DNA from 2 places in the Pseudoxanthomonas sp. F37 genome. Region 1 is predicted to be linked to the other one. Evidence: predicted binding sites of a transcription regulator. Region 1 holds the regulator's gene; the other holds the start of a gene.
The links. The regulator HrcA, encoded in region 1, represses chaperone genes, less so after heat shock. The targets are predictions, from matches to a motif close to TTNGCACTCNNNNNNNNNGAGTGCNAA.
Positions count from the first base shown of each region.

Region 2: a site for HrcA is predicted at 1,524-1,550, ahead of rpoH (RNA polymerase sigma factor RpoH). Genes of this name have one in related genera too.

Region 1 is NZ_CP095187.1:2,116,175-2,121,816, forward strand. It holds gene dnaJ (molecular chaperone DnaJ) at 1-343, opposite strand, end outside; gene dnaK (molecular chaperone DnaK) at 478-2,400, opposite strand; gene grpE (nucleotide exchange factor GrpE) at 2,511-3,032, opposite strand; gene hrcA (heat-inducible transcriptional repressor HrcA) at 3,074-4,123, opposite strand; gene recN (DNA repair protein RecN) at 4,212-5,642, shown strand, end outside.
Region 2 is NZ_CP095187.1:3,681,906-3,687,547, reverse strand. It holds gene MUU77_RS17170 (dipeptidase) at 1-422, shown strand, start outside; gene MUU77_RS17165 (metal-dependent hydrolase) at 527-1,369, shown strand; gene rpoH (RNA polymerase sigma factor RpoH) at 1,562-2,440, shown strand; gene MUU77_RS17155 (hypothetical protein) at 2,572-3,987, shown strand; gene MUU77_RS17150 (DUF1203 domain-containing protein) at 4,068-4,541, shown strand; gene MUU77_RS17145 (NAD(P)/FAD-dependent oxidoreductase) at 4,514-5,642, opposite strand, start outside.

The DNA.
Region 1 (5,642 bases):
CGACATCGGCGCCACGGCGAGCGGCGCGTGCGCCCCCGCCGCCGAAGATGTTGCCGAAGATGTCCCCGAAGATGTCGCCCATGTCCGGCCCGCCGGGACCGCCACCGCCCATGCCATGCTCGAACGCGGCATGGCCGTGCGCATCGTAGGCGCGGCGCTTGGCCCCGTCCGAAAGCACTTCGTAGGCTTCCTTGCACTCCTTGAACGCCGCCTCGGCGGCGGCATCGCCGGGATTGCGGTCGGGGTGATGCTTCATGGCGCAGCGGCGGTAGGCCTTCTTCAGGTCTTCGTCGCTGGCGTCGCGGGCCACGCCCAGGACTTCGTAGTAATCGCGCTTGCTCATCGGGCGGGAATGGAGAATGGAGAATCGGGAACGGTCGACACTGACCGGTGCGAGCACTTCGCAGCGGGAGGGGGAACAGGAAAGGAGGGCCGGGCTAGATCCGCTCCCCCGCTTCCCTACTCCCTATTCCCGATTCACTGCTTCTTGTCGTCCTTGACTTCGGTGAACTCGGCATCGACGACATCGTCGGCCGGGGCCGAACCACCGCCCGCCGGGCCCGCGCCGGGCTGCTCGCTGGACGCGGCCGCCGCATACAGGGACTGTCCGGCTTCCTCCAGCGCCTTGGCCTTGGCTTCGATCTGCGCCTTCTCATCGCCCTTCATCGCGGTTTCCAGATCCGCGATGGCCGACTCGACGCGGCCGATCACGTCGCCCGGCACCTTGCTGCCGTGCTCGGTGATGGCGCTGCGGGTGGCGTGGATCAGGCCGTCGGCGTGGTTGCGCGCCTGCACCAGCTCCTGGAACTTCTTGTCTTCCTCGCGGTGCGCCTCGGCATCGGCGACCATCCGGTTGATCTCGTCTTCGGACAGGCCCGAACCGGCCTTGATCTCGACCTTCTGTTCCTTGTTGGTCTTCTTGTCCTTGGCCGACACGTGCAGGATGCCGTTGGCGTCGATGTCGAAGGACACCTCCACCTGCGGCATGCCGCGCGGCGCCGGCTCGATGCCCGCCAGGTCGAACTTGGCCAGCGACTTGTTGAAGCGGGCCTGTTCGCGCTCGCCCTGCAGCACGTGCACCGTCACCGCGGACTGGTTGTCCTCGGCCGTGGAGAAGGTCTGCGAGGCCTTGGTCGGGATGGTGGTGTTCTTCTCGATGATCTTGGTGAACACGCCACCCAGGGTCTCGATGCCCAGGCTCAGCGGGGTCACGTCGAGCAGCAGCACGTCTTTGACGTCGCCGGCCAGCACGCCGCCCTGGATGGCGGCGCCCAGCGCCACGGCCTCGTCGGGATTGACGTCCTTGCGCGGCTCCTTGCCGAAGAATTCGGCCACCGCCTGCTGCACCTTCGGCATGCGGGTCTGGCCGCCGACCAGGATCACCTCGCCGATGTCGCTGGCGCGCAGGCCGGCGTCGTTCAGCGCGATGCGGCACGGTTCGATGGTCTTCTTCACCAGGTCTTCCACCAGCGCTTCCAGCTTGGCGCGGGTCAGCTTGATGTTGAGGTGCTTCGGGCCCGAGGCGTCGGCGGTGACGTACGGCAGGTTCACTTCGGTCTGCTGCGAGCTGGACAGCTCGATCTTGGCGCGCTCGGCCGCGTCCTTCAGGCGCTGCAGGGCCAGCGGGTCCTTGCGCAGGTCGATGCCCTGGTCCTTCTGGAACTCCTCGACGAGGTAGTCGATGACGCGCTTGTCGAAGTCCTCGCCGCCCAGGAAGGTATCGCCGTTGGTCGCCAGCACCTCGAACTGCTTCTCGCCGTCGACGTTGGCGATCTCGATGATCGACACGTCGAAGGTGCCGCCGCCCAGGTCGTAGACGACGATCTTGCGGTCGGCGCTGCCCTCGCCCTTGTCCAGGCCGTAGGCCAGCGCGGCCGCGGTCGGTTCGTTGATGATGCGCTTGACGTCCAGGCCGGCGATGCGGCCGGCGTCCTTGGTGGCCTGGCGCTGGCTGTCGTTGAAGTAGGCCGGCACGGTGATGACGGCCTCGGTGACCGTCTCGCCCAGGAAGGCCTCGGCGGTCTTCTTCATCTTTTCCAGCACGCGCGCGGAGATTTCCTGCGGTGCCATCTTCTTGCCGTCGCTGGTCTGCACCCAGGCATCGCCATTGTCGTGCGCGATGATGCCGTAGGGCACCAGGTCCAGGTCCTTCTTCACTTCGGCGTCGGTGAACTTGCGGCCGATCAGGCGCTTCACCGCATAGAAGGTGTTCTTGGGGTTGGTGACGGCCTGGCGCTTGGCCGAGGCGCCGACCAGCACTTCACCGTCCTTCGTGTAGGCCACGATGGAGGGCGTGGTGCGGTCGCCTTCCGAGTTCTCGATGACGCGGGCCTTGCCGCCGTCCATGATCGCCACGCACGAATTGGTCGTGCCCAGGTCGATGCCGATGATCTTGCCCATGATGGATCTCGCTCCCTAGCAGATTCTGATGTTGGACCCGGCGATCGGCCGGGTGGATGGTCCCGATATAGGGGTGCGATGACGCCGTTCAAGCGCCACCGGCCTGTCGTTCAGTCGTGCTTGGCCACCACCACCAGGGCCGGGCGCAGCAGGCGGCCGTTGAGCACGTAGCCCTTCTGGAACACCTGCACCACGCTGCCCGGTGCCGCACCGGGCGCATCGGCCTGGCTGATGGCCTGGTGATGCTCGGGGTTGAAGGCCTCGCCGGCCGGATCGAGCAGGCTCAGGCCGTTGTCGCTGGCGACCTTCAGCAGTTGCTTGAAGGTCAGCTCCAGCCCGTCCCGCAGGGGACTGGGCTCGCTGCCGGCGGCGGCCAGGCCGGCGTCCAGGCTGTCGAACACCGGCAGCAGGTCGCCCAGCAGGCGCTCGTTGGCGAACTTGCGGGCCTGCTCGATGTCGCGCGCCACGCGCTTGCGCTGGTTCTCCAGGTCGGCGCGCTCCAGCAGGGTCGTCGCACGCAGCTGGTCCAGCTCGTTGCGCAGGGTTTCCAACTCGGCCAGCAGGGCGGCGTCGGTGTCGGGGGATTCGGGCGCCTGGCCCGGGGTGGCATCGTGTTCGTGCTGTTCGTTCATTTCGGTTCCCTGGCGGCGGGTCCTGCCGCCCAACCGGGAACCTATGGGGCCGGGGCGTCGGGATTCAAGGCCGCGCCCAGCACATCGGCGGCCGCCTGCACCACCGGGATGACCCGGTCGTACGCCATCCGCGTGGGCCCGATGACGCCCAGCACGCCCAGCACCTGCCCGGCCGCCATGTACGGCGCGGTCACCACCGACACCCCGTCGTGCGGCGCCAGCCCGGTGTCCTCACCGATGAAGATGCGCACCCCCGGCGCGCGGATCGTGCGTTCCAGCAGCTGCAGGATCTCGCGCTTGCGCGCGAAGGCCTCGAACAGCTCGCGCAACCGCTCCAGGTCGGCCAGTTCCTGCACGCCCATCAGCCGGGTCTGCCCGGCCAGCACCACGTCGTCGTTGGGCGGCGTCAGCGCCTGCTCCGCCAGTTCGATGGATTCGGCCAGCAGGCCCTCCATCTCGGTCTGCGCCCGGCGCAGGTCGCGCAGCAGGCTGGCGCGGATGTCCGCCAGCGAGCGCCCGGCGAACTGGGCGTTGAGATAGTTGGCGATGCGCTCCAGTTCGGAGCGCTCGTACGGACGGCGGGTCTCGATGACCCGGTTCTGCACGTCGTTGTCGGCGAACACCAGGATGGCCATCACCCGTTGTCCGTCGAGCGGCACGAAATCGATGTAGCGGAAGGCGAACTGCTCGCGTCGCGGCACGCTGACCACGCCCACGAAATGGGTCATGGCCGACAGCAGCTCGGACGCATTGCCCAGCAGGGCCTGCGTTCCGGCGCCGCTGGGAAGTTCGGCGCGCAGGCGCGCCACCTCGCCTTCGCCCAGCGACTTCACCTGCACCAGGCTGTCGACGAACACCCGGTAACCCTGGGCGGTGGGAATGCGCCCGGCGGAGGTGTGCGGGGAACTGAGCAGCCCCACTTCCTCCAGTTCCGCCAGGATGTTGCGGATGGTGGCCGGACTGACTTCCAGCCCGGCATGCCGGGCCAGGGTCTGCGACCCCACCGGTTCGCCGTCGCGGATGTAGCGCGAGATCAGCGTGCGCAGCAACTGGCGGGCACGGGGGTCCAGCGAGGGCGACGGGGAGTTCATGCCCGCTAGATAACGTCGTGCCCGCGGCTTTGCAAGCCGTGCCCGTCCGGTCTCAGAACTTGCGCCTGCTCCGCTTACAATCCGCCGCATGCTCAGACATCTCGCCATCAAGGATTTCGCCGTGGTCCGCGCCGCCGAACTGGAATTCGGCGAGGGCATGACGGTCATCTCGGGTGAAACCGGCGCCGGCAAGTCGCTGCTCGTCGATGCCCTGGGTTTCCTGTCGGGCCTGCGCGCCGACAGCGGCGTGGTCCGGCATGGCGCCGAGCGCGCGGAACTGTCGGCCGAGTTCGCCGCGCCCCCCGGCTCGCCCGCCCAGGCCTGGCTGGCGGACAACGAACTGGACGACGAGGGCCAGTGCCAGCTGCGTCGCGTGATCCGTGCCGACGGCGGCTCCCGCGCCTGGATCAACGGGCGCAGCGTCACCCTGTCGCAACTGGCCGACCTGGCCGGGCGGCTGGTGGAAATCCATGGCCAGCACGAGCACCAGTCCCTGCTGGCGCGCAACAGCCAGCTCGACCTGCTGGATGCGTTCGCCCGCAACGACGCCTCGCGCGCCCGGGTGCGCGAGGCGGCCCGCGCGTGGTCGGCCCTGCTGCACGAGCGCGAGCAGCTGTCGGGCCAGGGCGATGTCTCCGACCGCATCAACTATCTGGAACACCAGCTGGCGGAGCTGCAGCGCGAAGACCTTTCGCCCACCGCGCTCGAACAGCTGGTCGCCAGCCACCGCCGCCAGGCCCATGCCACCGGCCTGATCCAGGCCTGCGACGCCGCGCTGGGGCAGCTCGCCGGGGACGATGCGCCGTCGCTGACCCGGCAACTGCAGCAGGTGCGGGCCGATCTCGCCCGCCAGGCCGAGCACGAACCGCGCCTGCGCGATGTCGATGGCCTGCTCGACGGCGCCGCCATCCAGATCGAGGAAGCCCTCTCCCTGCTGGGCCAGGTGCGCGACGACCTGGACGGCGAGCCCCTGCAGTTCGACGCCCTGGAGCGCAAGCTGGCCCGCGTGCACGACTTGGCGCGCAAGCACCGGGTGCCGCTGGAGGGCCTGCAGGAGCAGCACGACCGGCTGGCCGCCGAACTGGACAGCCTGCGCGGCGCCGGCGAGCGCCTGCTGAAGCTCAGCGACGAGATCGCCGCCGCCCGCCAGCAGTGGCGCGAGGCGGCGGGCGCGCTCAGCCGCACCCGCCAGCGGGCCGCCCGCGCCCTGGGCGATACCACCACCGCCCTGATCGCCGAACTGGGCATGGGCGGCGGACGCTTCGAGATCGCGCTGGAGCCCCAGGACGGCGAGCGTCCCGACCCCACGGGGGCCGAACGGGTCGAGTTCCTGGTGTCGGCCAACGCCGGCCAGCCGCCACGGGCGCTGCGCAAGGTCGCCTCCGGCGGCGAGTTGGCGCGCATCTCGCTGGCCATCGAAGTGGCGGCGCTGGGGCTGGATGCGGTGCCCACCATGGTGTTCGACGAGGTGGATACCGGCATCGGCGGCGCCGTGGCCGAGATCGTCGGCCAGAAACTG
Region 2 (5,642 bases), 1.6 Mb from region 1:
ATGCTTATGGCGGTTACCTCGTCGACATCCCCAAGGTGCCGGAGAGAGAGGCGGCGCTCGCATCCCTGTCGGAGAGGTTCGGTCCGGAGGAGCGGCTGCCAGCCACCCGCTCGGCGGCCTACCTCAGTGAGCGCCGCGCGATCGAAGCGCGGTACCCGGTCAAGCGGGCGACCTTCGAGGACTACATGTCGCACCTGCTGCACATCATCCGCGTCGCGGGCGTCGATCATGTCGGCATCGGAGCCGACTGGGATGGCGGCGGCGGCGTGGTGGGCATGGAAGATGTCGCTGCCCTGCCCCGGGTTACGCAGGCCCTGCTGGCGGCGGGCTACTCGGAAGACGACGTGAGGAAGATCTGGGGCGGCAACCTGTTGCGGGTCCTGCGGCAGGTGCAGGACGCCAGCCACGCCTCCGAACAGTAGCCGCGGGGCGAGTGGTGAGCGCAAACGCCGCTCGCGATCGTTCGCAGGACGGGTGACGGCGCGGACCATTGAAGATGGCGGGTAACGCGCACGGGGGTATCGACATGGACGAGTGCATCACGCCACGTCGCTTCGCCGCCGAGTTGCCTGTCGATATTCCCCGGCACTGGTTGCCGGGGAACGAATTCGTGTCTTCGCTGCTGAATGCATACACCATCCTGGTGCCCGCCAACGAGGCGTTCTATATCCGCACGCTCAATGCATGCCTGCCGCATGTGCGCGACGAAGCATTGCGTCGTCGCTGCCAGGATTTCATCCGCCAGGAAGCGCAGCACGGCGTGGCGCACAAGCGCTATTGGGACAACCTGGATGCGCAGGGTTACGCCTATCGCGGGTTCGAGCGCATGGTGGACCGCTCGGTCTTCCGGACCATGGACCGTCTTGCGCCGCTTTGGTTTCGGGTTTCGCTGGTCAGCTGCGTCGAGCACATCAATGCCTTCCTGGGATACGAATTCCTGTCCCAGTCGATTCTGGCTTCCGCAGATCCGCGCATGCGCGACCTCATGGAATGGCACTTTGCGGAGGAGATCGAACACCGCGCGGTCGCTTTCGATCTGCTGCAGGCGGTTTCACCCCGCTATCCGGTGCGTCTGCTCGGCGCGGTCACGACGAGCACGCTGTTCTACCTGCTGATGACCGGGCTGGCGATGGCCCTGTTGGCGCAGGACCGCCGGCTCTGGTGGAGGGCCACCTGGGGGCAGGCGGTCCGGCATCTGGGTGCGGGCCATGGCATGGCGCGCCGCACGTTGCGGCATCTGCTGGACTACCTGCGGCCCGACTTCCACCCTTGCCACCTCACGGGCGCCGACGCGCTGGCAGCGGGCGTACTGGCGCGCCAAGCCAGCCGGCGGCCCCCTGTCGTCGTGCCGATGGGGGCTCGAACCTGAACGCCAGCTCGACCCGCGCCGGGGTGGACGCCCACCTGGCGCGCATTACGCGGCCAGTCCATCGCCAAGGCATTGATTGAGAAGGGGCTTTGGCGCTGAGTGGGAGGGAGGGCCATTGTTGCAGCGCTGGGACAATGGGGAACTTCCCATGTGGTTAGCAGTCGAACTCCCCGACTGCTACCATCCCTGCCCATGAGCCAGAACACCTCCACTACCGCCCTGGTCGCCAACAACCTGCCGATCCCCAGTGCCCTGGGCTCGCTCGACGCCTACATCAGCGCCGTGCACCAGATCCCGGTGCTGACGGTCGAAGACGAGCGCGCGCTGGCGCAGCGTTACCGCGAAGAGGAAGACCTCGATGCGGCCCGTGAACTGGTGCATTCGCACCTGCGTTTCGTCGTGCATGTGGCCCGCGGCTACAACGGCTACGGCCTGCCGCTGGGCGACCTGATCCAGGAAGGCAACATCGGCCTGATGAAGGCGGTGAAGCGCTTCGACCCCGACATGGGCGTACGCCTGGTGAGCTTCGCGGTGCACTGGATCCGTGCCGAGATGCACGAGTTCATTCTGAAGAACTGGCGCATCGTCAAGGTCGCCACCACCAAGGCCCAGCGCAAGCTGTTCTTCAACCTGCGCAAGTCCAAGACGCGCCTGGGCTGGATGAACGCCGAAGAAGTCAGCGCCATCGCCAAGGACCTCAACGTGTCCGAGCGGGAAGTCATGGAGATGGAGGCGCGCCTGTCCGGCCGCGACATCGGCTTCGACGCGCCGTCGGATGAAGACGAAGAACATGCGCCTCCGTCGCCGGCCAGCTATCTGGTCGCGCGCGACGAGGATCCGTCGCAGGCGTACGAGCGCGCCGACAGCGAAGACAACCAGCTGGAACTGCTGCGCGAAGGCCTGGCCAACCTGGATGACCGGTCGCGCGACATCATCAAGCGTCGCTGGCTGGATGGCGAGGGCAAGGTCACGTTGCAGGAACTCGCCGACGAGTACGGCATCTCCGCCGAGCGCGTGCGCCAGGTCGAGGCCAATGCGCTGAAGAAGATGAAGGCCCTGTTCGCCGCCTGATCCGCATCGGATGTCGTATTCGAAGAGGCCCCGCAAGGGGCCTTTTCCATTTGCGTGTTCATCGTCCGGCGGAAGTGTGGTCCACTACGCCGCGATCCGCCTTGGGCGGCAGACCGGCAAAGGAGTAGGGCATGGGGTGGGGCAACAGGCGGTGGGCGAGGTTCGGATGTGCGGTGGCGATGGCGTGGAGCCTGCTGGCATCGCCCGCGATGGCCGCCCTGGGTACGCAGGACAACGCGAACGAAAAGTCCGGCCAGACCGGGCGCGGCATCCGCTTCGGCATCGATCGCGAGGAATACGATGCGCAGGCGCGCGCGGCGATGCAGGTCGATCCGGTCGTGGCCGCGCAGTTGGGCGCGATCCGCAAGGTGACGCTGGACGAAGCGGCCAGCATGGACGAACCCGGCCCGGACGTGCTGGTGTTCGACGTGGAAGGAAGCCGCGGCAAGGGCCGCGTCACCGCGCGTTTCATCACCGTCAGCGCCACCCAGGAGGCGCTGGGGCCGGGCATGCTGGTGATGGCTGACGGCACCCGGCACGTGATCGAGGGCGACGCCGATGCGCTGGCGGCAGAAGAAGGCCACGCGCACGACCATGAGCATGATGAGGATGTCGAAGTGGGCGCCGGCCTCTTCACCCGGCAGGCACAGGAAGCCGCACAGCGCTATCCGCTGATCCGCCAGTACATCGGGCAGATCACCACGTTCGAGATCGATACCGAGGCTACCGGTGCCGCCCCCGGCATGAACACCTTCGTGTTCGACGTGGCGGGCGACAAGGGGCGCGGACGCCTGCAGGCCGATTTCATCACCGTCGATGCCGATACCGAGCGCCTGGGCAAGGGCGTGTTGACGCTAGCCGATGGCCGGCGGCTGCCATTCGAGGGCGAGCCGCCGGGCGATGACGAGGCGTCCGGCGAAGGCGCGGGCATCGACGACCTGTTCGGCGACATGCAGGACAACATCTTCACCCGCCAGGCCCGCGTGGCCGTGCAGCGCTACCCGCTGGTGCAGCGGTACATCGGCACGCTGCAGACCTTCGAGTTCGACATGGCCGCCACCGGCGAAGCCGAGGGCGTCAACGAGTTCGCGTTCGCACTGGTGGGCGACAAGGGCCGCGGGCAGATCGTGGCGGAGTTCATCACCGTCGATGCGGACACCGAACGCCTGGGCAAGGGCGTGCTGACGCTGGCCGATGGCCGCGAACTGCCATTCGAGGGCGAACCCCCGTTCCCGGGCGAACAGGTCGACGAGGACGTTCCCGAGACCTTCGCGCGCCAGGACGGCATCTTCGTGTTGCAGGCCAATGCGGCGATGCAGGCGCACCCGGTGGTGCAACGCCACATCGGCGACATCCGCGAGGCGGTCTTCGATCGCGACGCATCCTGGTCGGCAGAGGGCGAACGCTATTTCTTCGACCTGAAGGGCAGCAAGGGTCAGGGACGTCTGGAAGCCGAATTCATCACCGTCGACGCCGACCGCGAGCGCATCGGCGAGGGTGAGCTGGTCATGGCCGACGGCACGCGTTATCCGCTGGACTCGAACTAGGCCGGGCCCCACAAGATCCGGATAGCGCCGCCCCGGCGGGCGGCGCGAGCATGGCCTCCCGTCTTCCGGAGCCTGATGCCATGTCGTTCGTGATCCGCGGGCTGTCGCCCGACACCTTCCGGCCGTTGTTCGCGCTCGACGATGCGGCGCTGGCGGCGCGCAACATCCGCCGCGTCGTCGCCGATGCCGACCGGGGCTTTCCGTGCCGCGTCACCCTGGAGGACGCGCGCCAGGGCGAGACGCTGTTGCTGCTGCCGTTCCTGCACCACGACGTGGCGGGCCCCTATCGCGCCAGCGGCCCCATCTACGTGCGCAAGGCCGCCATGCAGCAGCCTGCGGCGGTGTTCCGCGATACGCTGCCGCCCAGCTTTCCGCGACGCCTGCTGTCGCTGCGCGCGTACGATGCGGGCGGGCTGATGCGCGATGCCGATGTGGTGGACGGAAACGACGCGCTTCCCCACCTGCGGCGCCTGCTTGCCCTGCCGGACGTCGCCTACCTGCACGTCCACAATGCGCGCCCGGGCTGTTACGCCTGCCGGGTCGACCCGGACTGATCCTCGCGATCCCCGCCCAGGATGATGCGCGCGCCGCGCTGGTAGCTCCAGTACGCCCAGAACCAGTTCAACAGCACCACCAGGCGGTTGCGGAAGCCGATCAGGAAGAACACGTGCGCGGTGAGCCAGAACCACCACGCCAGCAGGCCGGAGAACTTCAATCGGCCGAAATCCACCACGGCCGCCATGCGGCCGATGGTGGCCAGATTGCCGTAGTCGCGGTAGCGGAACGCACCGGGCGACGCACCGCCCGACAGGCGTGCGCGCAGCACCTGCGCCACGTGCCGGCCCATCTGCTTGGCGGCCGGCGCCACACCGGGCACCGGCTTCCCGTCCGCGGCCACCGCCGCCAGATCGCCGGCGACGAAGACGTCCGGATGCCCCGGCACGCTGAGGTCCGGCTGCACGATGACGCGGCCGGCGCGATCCAGCGGCACGCCGAGCGAGCTTGCCAGGGGCGATGCCGCCACCCCTGCCGCCCAGACCACGGTCTTCGCCGCAACGAACGTGTCGCCGAGCTGGTAGCCATCGGCGGTGATGTCGCTGACCGGGGTGCCGGTGACGACATCCACGCCCAGTTTCTCCAGCTGCTGGCGCGCCTGCTCCGACAGCGCGGCGGGGAACGAGGCCAGGACACGCGGCCCACCCTCCACCAGCCGCACGCGCGCCTGTGACGGGTCGATGCGGCGGAACTCGTTCCTCAGCGTATGCCGGGCGATCTCGGCCAGCGTGCCGGCGAGCTCGACGCCGGTCGGTCCGCCGCCGACGATGGCGAAGCTCAGCCACGCGGCGCGCTTCTCCGGATCGGTCTCGGCTTCCGCGCGCTCGAAGGCGAGCAGCAGATGGCGGCGCAGCTGCAGTGCGTCGTCCAGCGTCTTCAGGCCCGGAGCGTGCGGCGCCCACTCGTCGTGGCCGAAGTAGGCATGCGTCGCGCCCGTGGCCAGCAGCAGTGAGTCGTAGGCGATCATCGTGCCGTCGGCCAGCACGACCCGCTTCTCGTCCGGCGCGATCGCGGCCACCTGCGCCAGCCGCACTTCCACGTTGGCCTGCCTGCGCAGGATGTGGCGCAGCGGCGCGGCGATGTCGGGCGCGGACAATCCT